DNA from 2 places in the Rossellomorea sp. DA94 genome. Region 1 is predicted to be linked to the other one. Evidence: a T-box and tRNA genes for the amino acid it is inferred to sense, from the RefSeq annotation. Region 1 holds a T-box; the other holds one or more tRNA genes.
What was found. A T-box is a leader RNA that pairs with one kind of tRNA and senses whether it is charged. The one in region 1 lies ahead of argS (arginine--tRNA ligase), so its partner is inferred to be a tRNA-Arg.
Positions count from the first base shown of each region.

Region 2: it has a tRNA-Arg gene. The T-box ahead of argS (arginine--tRNA ligase) is inferred to sense a tRNA for this amino acid. The anticodon was not compared.

Region 1 covers NZ_CP122397.1:238,725-242,086, forward strand. Annotated here, with positions in the region: gene argS (arginine--tRNA ligase) at 163-1,851, opposite strand; T-box leader at 1,899-2,103, opposite strand; gene P8596_RS01345 (FtsW/RodA/SpoVE family cell cycle protein) at 2,156-3,331, opposite strand.
Region 2 covers NZ_CP122397.1:3,750,799-3,754,160, reverse strand. Annotated here, with positions in the region: rRNA gene P8596_RS19605 (23S ribosomal RNA) at 1-681, shown strand, start outside; rRNA gene rrf (5S ribosomal RNA) at 851-967, shown strand; tRNA gene P8596_RS19595 (tRNA-Val) at 978-1,053, shown strand; tRNA gene P8596_RS19590 (tRNA-Thr) at 1,141-1,216, shown strand; tRNA gene P8596_RS19585 (tRNA-Lys) at 1,235-1,310, shown strand; tRNA gene P8596_RS19580 (tRNA-Leu) at 1,376-1,460, shown strand; tRNA gene P8596_RS19575 (tRNA-Gly) at 1,469-1,543, shown strand; tRNA gene P8596_RS19570 (tRNA-Leu) at 1,551-1,639, shown strand; tRNA gene P8596_RS19565 (tRNA-Arg) at 1,724-1,800, shown strand; tRNA gene P8596_RS19560 (tRNA-Pro) at 1,806-1,882, shown strand; tRNA gene P8596_RS19555 (tRNA-Ala) at 1,891-1,966, shown strand; tRNA gene P8596_RS19550 (tRNA-Met) at 2,069-2,145, shown strand; tRNA gene P8596_RS19545 (tRNA-Ile) at 2,150-2,226, shown strand; tRNA gene P8596_RS19540 (tRNA-Ser) at 2,244-2,336, shown strand; tRNA gene P8596_RS19535 (tRNA-Met) at 2,504-2,577, shown strand; tRNA gene P8596_RS19530 (tRNA-Asp) at 2,696-2,772, shown strand; tRNA gene P8596_RS19525 (tRNA-Phe) at 2,818-2,893, shown strand; tRNA gene P8596_RS19520 (tRNA-His) at 2,916-2,991, shown strand; tRNA gene P8596_RS19515 (tRNA-Gly) at 3,008-3,081, shown strand; tRNA gene P8596_RS19510 (tRNA-Ile) at 3,093-3,169, shown strand; tRNA gene P8596_RS19505 (tRNA-Asn) at 3,179-3,253, shown strand; tRNA gene P8596_RS19500 (tRNA-Ser) at 3,259-3,349, shown strand; tRNA gene P8596_RS19495 (tRNA-Glu) at 3,354-3,362, shown strand, end outside.

The DNA.
Region 1 (3,362 bases):
ATAAAGCGTTAATTTAGAATTTAATAGAACATAAGAAGTATATCACTTTTCATAAAGGGAGTCATGAATTATCCTATTCATCCCTCACTTAAAGAACTGAACAGGACACATTCTCGAAATAAATCTATTTCTCGGGAAATAGTGACAGTATTCTTTCGGATTCTACATTTCGGCAGGAGATTTCATCCCCAATAATCGTAATCCTTCGGCAAGGACAATCCCCACGGCATGAACCAGGGCCAGACGAGAATTTTGCTGGCTGTCATCTGAAATGATTTTGGTTTTAGCATAATAACGGTTAAAGCTTTGTGATGTGACGATTAAATATTTGGCAATGATAGATGGAGCATAATGCTGCCATGATTTTTCGATCATTTCCGGAAATAACCGCAGCTGCTTTATCACGTCCCAGCTTTCAGCATCTTCAAGACCTTCAAATGTCAGGGGATCGATCTGTCCTGCTTTTCTGAGAAGGGACTGGGCTCTCGCATAGGTGTATTGAATATAAGGACCGGTTTCACCTTCGAAGGTGAGCATATGTTCCAGGGAGAATTCAATATCATTGAGACGGTCATTCTTCAGGTCATGAAAAATGATTGCCCCGACCCCGACATCTCTTGCAACTCTGTAAGCATTCTTTAAGTCAGGATTTTTCTGCTTAATGTTGTCCTCTGCCATTTTGATGGCTTCGTGAAGCACTTCTTCAAGGAGGATGACCCTTCCTTTTCTTGTAGACATCTTCTTTCCATCTTTTAAATACAAACCGAATGGAATATGCTTCATTTCATCCGCCCAAGTGTACCCGAGCTTTTTCAACACGTTCATCACTTGCTGGAAATGGATCGTCTGCTCCTGGCCTACAATGTACAGGGCTTCATCAAAGGCATATTGACGCTGACGATAAAGGGCAGCAGCCAGGTCCCGTGTGGCATAAAGGGTTGCTCCATCAGACTTTTTGATCAGGCAGGGAGGCAGATTCCCATCATCCATCCGAACGACTTGAGCCCCTTGGGATTCCTCTAAAAGGTGATGTTCCTGAAGCAAGGTCACGACTTCTTCCATCTTGTCATTGAAGAATGCTTCACCGTTATAGGAATCGAACTCGACGCCAAGTAAAGAGTAAATCGTCTTAAAGGCTTGGAGTGATTCATCCTTAAACCATCTCCAAAGCCCGGTAATCTCTTCATCCCCGTCTTCGAGGAGCTTAAAGGCTTTTCTTCCTTCTTCCTCAAGGGAAGCGTCAAGTTCTGCTTCTTCATGAAATTTTTTATAAAGAATGAACAACTCAGCAATGGGATTCTCTTTGACCTTATCAGGGTCTCCCCATTTTTTGAAAGCGACGATCAGTTTGCCGAACTGTGTGCCCCAGTCTCCGATGTAATTGATTTTTTCGGTGCGGTAGCCGCATTTTTCGGCAATGGTGGCAATGGCATTCCCGATGACCGTTGAACGGAGGTGCCCCATGGAAAACGGCTTGGCGATGTTGGGGGAGGACATGTCTAATACGACGGTTCTGTCCTTTCCAAAGGTGTGGGTTCCATAGTCCTTTCCTTTCGCCAAAATCCCCGACACGATTTCTTTTCCTGCTTTACTCCCGTTAAAGTGAATATTGATATAAGGTCCAACCGCCTCTACCTTGGTGAAAAGGGGAGAGGTAATCGCAGAGGCCATTTCCTTCGCGATCTGTGCAGGAGCTTTTCTCATGGTTTTGGCCAACTGGAAGCAAGGAAAGGCTAAGTCCCCTAAATGGCTGTGCTTCGGAGTTTCAATCAAATCGTATAGTTCTTTCTCGCTCCAGTCCTGCAGGAGCTGAGTCTTTAATTCTTGAGCAAATATTAATTTCAAGTCCATCTTGTTACACCTCCCATTAGTATAAAACACAAAAAAACCCGTCTCTATACAGAGACGAGTTTAGCTCGCGGTACCACTCTTATTCCCGATTAAGGACACTCATTGTATAACGGGAGATCCCGGTCCTTCCCTACTGATTTCAAGAAGAACTTCTCAGAAGTGCGGTTCATCCAGGGCTTCATACCGGGCTCCCACCGCCCCCGGCTCGCTTATGATCCACGTCGGGATTACTCTCTTCTTCACAGAATATTCCATATCTAATTACTATTATTTTACACATTTCAGGGATGAATGCAACCGGTAATTAGGAATCTTCTGAAGAAAACATATACGTCTTATGATGGAACCTCATACTGAACACAAGGCCGAGGGCCAGCATGTTCCCCATGAGGGAGCTCCCTCCATAACTGATGAACGGAAGGGGGATACCGGTGATCGGGAGTAACTGGATTGTCATTCCGATGTTCTGGAACACATGGAACGTGATCATACTGATGATCCCTGCACACACATAAGCGTTGAAAGGCTCTTTCGTATCAAGGGCCGTCTTGGTTAGGTGGTAGATCAGCAGAAAATATAAGCTGATGACGACACTTGCGCCGATAAATCCGTACTCTTCACCGATGACACTGAAAATAAAGTCTGTATGATTTTCCGGGATATACACTTCCCGGTCACTGTAGCCTTTCCCGAAAATCTGTCCCGAACCAATGGCGTTAAGGGAGTTGATCAAGTGAAATCCTTCTAATTTCGCATAATTGTACGGATCGAGCCAGGCATAAATCCGTCCGAATTGGTAAGGTTTCACGTTTAAATATTTCTCCAATAATTGTGGTGCCCATATGACCAGTGAAAGGATGCCTGCACCTAATACTCCGATCGAAGCATAGATAGGCACAATCAGCTTCCACGTAATACCTGAAACGAGGATGATACCCGTCATGATGGCTAGTATGACCAGTGATGTCCCTAAATCCGGCTGCTGCATGATGAAAGCAAGGGGGAGAAGGGTGGTCAAGCCGATTTTAATCAATAACTGAAAGTCTGTCTGCACTGTTTTTCTTGGATTAAGTTCATGATGATTGGTAATGACACGTGCCAAAGCAAGGATTAAGAATGTCTTCATGAACTCTGAAGGCTGTATCGATCCAAGCGGTCCAAGCATGAACCAGCTTTTGGCCCCATTCCGGTGAGGTGCAATGCTTTCCGGAGAAATCAATAATAAAACGAGCAAGAAGATTCCTGCGCCGTATATGTACCAGGCAAGCCGTTTATACTGATCCGAGTCGAGAAATAACGCAGCGCCGATGATGATACCGCCCACTACGTACCAAAAAGCCTGTCTAATCACAAAGTTTGTCCCATATTGCCCTGAGGTCTGGGCACTGCTGATTCCCATTGCACTTACAATAAAGAACAGCATCAATAAAAAGAGAAGACCCCAATCGATCTTATCAGCAAATCGCTGGCGAGTTTCCATAATCTATTCACCTGAATTTCTAAAGATTTCA
Region 2 (3,362 bases), 1.1 Mb from region 1:
TGGGAGACAGTGTCAGGTGGGCAGTTTGACTGGGGCGGTCGCCTCCTAAAGAGTAACGGAGGCGCCCAAAGGTTCCCTCAGAATGGTTGGAAATCATTCGCAGAGTGTAAAGGCACAAGGGAGCTTGACTGCGAGACCTACAAGTCGAGCAGGGACGAAAGTCGGGCTTAGTGATCCGGTGGTTCCGCATGGAAGGGCCATCGCTCAACGGATAAAAGCTACCCCGGGGATAACAGGCTTATCTCCCCCAAGAGTCCACATCGACGGGGAGGTTTGGCACCTCGATGTCGGCTCATCGCATCCTGGGGCTGTAGTCGGTCCCAAGGGTTGGGCTGTTCGCCCATTAAAGCGGTACGCGAGCTGGGTTCAGAACGTCGTGAGACAGTTCGGTCCCTATCCGTCGTGGGCGCAGGAAATTTGAGAGGAGCTGTCCTTAGTACGAGAGGACCGGGATGGACGCACCGCTGGTGTACCAGTTGTCTTGCCAAAGGCATCGCTGGGTAGCTATGTGCGGAAGGGATAAGTGCTGAAAGCATCTAAGCATGAAGCCCCCCTCGAGATGAGATTTCCCATCACGTAAGTGAGTAAGATCCCTAGAAGATGACTAGGTAGATAGGTCAGAGATGGAAGCATGGCGACATGTGGAGTTGACTGATACTAATCGATCGAGGACTTAACCACAAAGAGTCATTATTTTAATGAACAACAATTGGTCGATATTCGGCTTTCTTGACATCAATTCTTTATCTAGTTTTCAGGGAATAATTTTATACGAAAATATAAAAAAGCCTTGAAAAATTATATCTACACGATATAATAATACTTGTCCTAAAAAAGAGACAAGACATAGTCTGGTGACAATGGCGAAGAGGTCACACCCGTTCCCATGCCGAACACGGAAGTTAAGCTCTTCAGCGCCGATGGTAGTTGGGGGATCTCCCCCTGTGAGAGTAGGACGTCGCCAGGCTATATACCATGGAGGATTAGCTCAGCTGGGAGAGCATCTGCCTTACAAGCAGAGGGTCGGCGGTTCGATCCCGTCATCCTCCACCAAAGATTTTTGCGCCAGCAAAATATCTTTCCTTAAACTGCTCCGGTGAACTACTTTCATTAAGCAGTATTTATAAAAGGATCTTACACGCCGGTGTAGCTCAACTGGTAGAGCAACTGACTTGTAATCAGTAGGTTGGGGGTTCAAGTCCTCTTGCCGGCACCATTTGGTTTTTTATGAGACGAGCCATTAGCTCAGTTGGTAGAGCATCTGACTTTTAATCAGAGGGTCGAAGGTTCGAATCCTTCATGGCTCACCATTGATTTTTGCTTCGGCAAAATATCTTACCATTGTTTTTCTCCAATGTGAAAAACATAAATAAATGCGGGTGTGGCGGAATTGGCAGACGCACCAGACTTAGGATCTGGCGCCGCAAGGCGTGGGGGTTCAAGTCCCTTCACCCGCACCATTTCTTTTGCGGAAGTAGTTCAGTGGTAGAACACCACCTTGCCAAGGTGGGGGTCGCGGGTTCGAATCCCGTCTTCCGCTCCAGAGACTTGCCGGGGTGGCGGAACTGGCAGACGCACAGGACTTAAAATCCTGCGGTAGGTGACTACCGTACCGGTTCGATTCCGGTCCTCGGCACCAGGATTTTTTGCGAAGCAAAATAATCATCATTGATTTGCGTAAGCAAAATATCTATCCTTACGTTACTATTATAGAATTCATTTAGCGCCCGTAGCTCAATTGGATAGAGCGTTTGACTACGGATCAAAAGGTTAGGGGTTCGACTCCTCTCGGGCGCGCCATATATCGGGAAGTAGCTCAGCTTGGTAGAGCACTTGGTTTGGGACCAAGGGGTCGCAGGTTCGAATCCTGTCTTCCCGACCACCTTCTTTGGGGCCTTAGCTCAGCTGGGAGAGCGCCTGCTTTGCACGCAGGAGGTCAGCGGTTCGATCCCGCTAGGCTCCACCAAGATTTTTTGCACCAGCAAAATAATCTTCATTGATGTTTGCACAGCAAAAAATCCTATATGTTTTGCGAAAGTGAAACTGAATACTATGTTATATGTTTCTTGGCGGTGTAGCTCAGCTGGCTAGAGCGTACGGTTCATACCCGTGAGGTCGGGGGTTCGATCCCCTCCGCCGCTACCATTAGGGACCTTTAGCTCAGTTGGTTAGAGCAGACGGCTCATAACCGTCCGGTCGTAGGTTCGAGTCCTACAAGGTCCACCAAGTACCATTTTTATTACGGAGGAATACCCAAGTCCGGCTGAAGGGATCGGTCTTGAAAACCGACAGGGGTGTAACAGCCCGCGGGGGTTCGAATCCCCCTTCCTCCTCCATATTATCTTTTATATTTTATCGTCGCGGGGTGGAGCACGACCGAATAATCTTCGGAGCGTCTACATCAGCGCACCGACTGAGCAGCAACTTGAATAAGCTTACTGAAGTCGGGGTGGTTCTACGCGATACACAATGGGATAGTGGACACTTAAATATATTTTATCGTCGCGGGGTGGAGCAGTTCGGTAGCTCGTCGGGCTCATAACCCGAAGGTCGCAGGTTCAAATCCTGTCCCCGCAATACCATTTTGATTTGTTTATGAATTAGGAACTTGATAATTCGCGATGAGTCACGTATGGATAGTTATTTTCGCTAGCGCGAAGGTAATGAAACCTATTTTGCTAACGCAAAAAGCTTTGGTCCGGTAGTTCAGTTGGTTAGAATGCCTGCCTGTCACGCAGGAGGTCGCGGGTTCGAGTCCCGTCCGGACCGCCATTTTCATTAAAAGATAATGGTATTATTTTTTTCAAAACTAAGTAAGGCTCAGTAGCTCAGTTGGTAGAGCAATGGACTGAAAATCCATGTGTCGGCGGTTCGATTCCGTCCTGAGCCACCATTTTTTATTTAGACACATTATGGCGATTGTGGCGAAGTGGTTAACGCACCTGATTGTGGTTCAGGCATTCGTGGGTTCGATTCCCATCAGTCGCCCCATATTTTATTTTTTATTGCGGGTGTAGTTTAGTGGTAAAACCTCAGCCTTCCAAGCTGATGATGAGGGTTCGATTCCCTTCACCCGCTCCAATTTATTTTTTGGGCCTATAGCTCAGCTGGTTAGAGCGCACGCCTGATAAGCGTGAGGTCGGTGGTTCGAGTCCACTTAGGCCCACCATTTCATTATTCCGCAGTAGCTCAGTGGTAGAGCTATCGGCTGTTAACCGATCGGTCGCAAGTTCGAATCTTGCCTGCGGAGCCATATTTGGAGAAGTACTCAAGTGGCTGAAGAGGCGCCCCTGCTAAGGGTGTAGGTCGGGCAACTGGCGCGAGGGTTCAAATCCCTCCTTCTCCGCCATTTAGGCCCATTG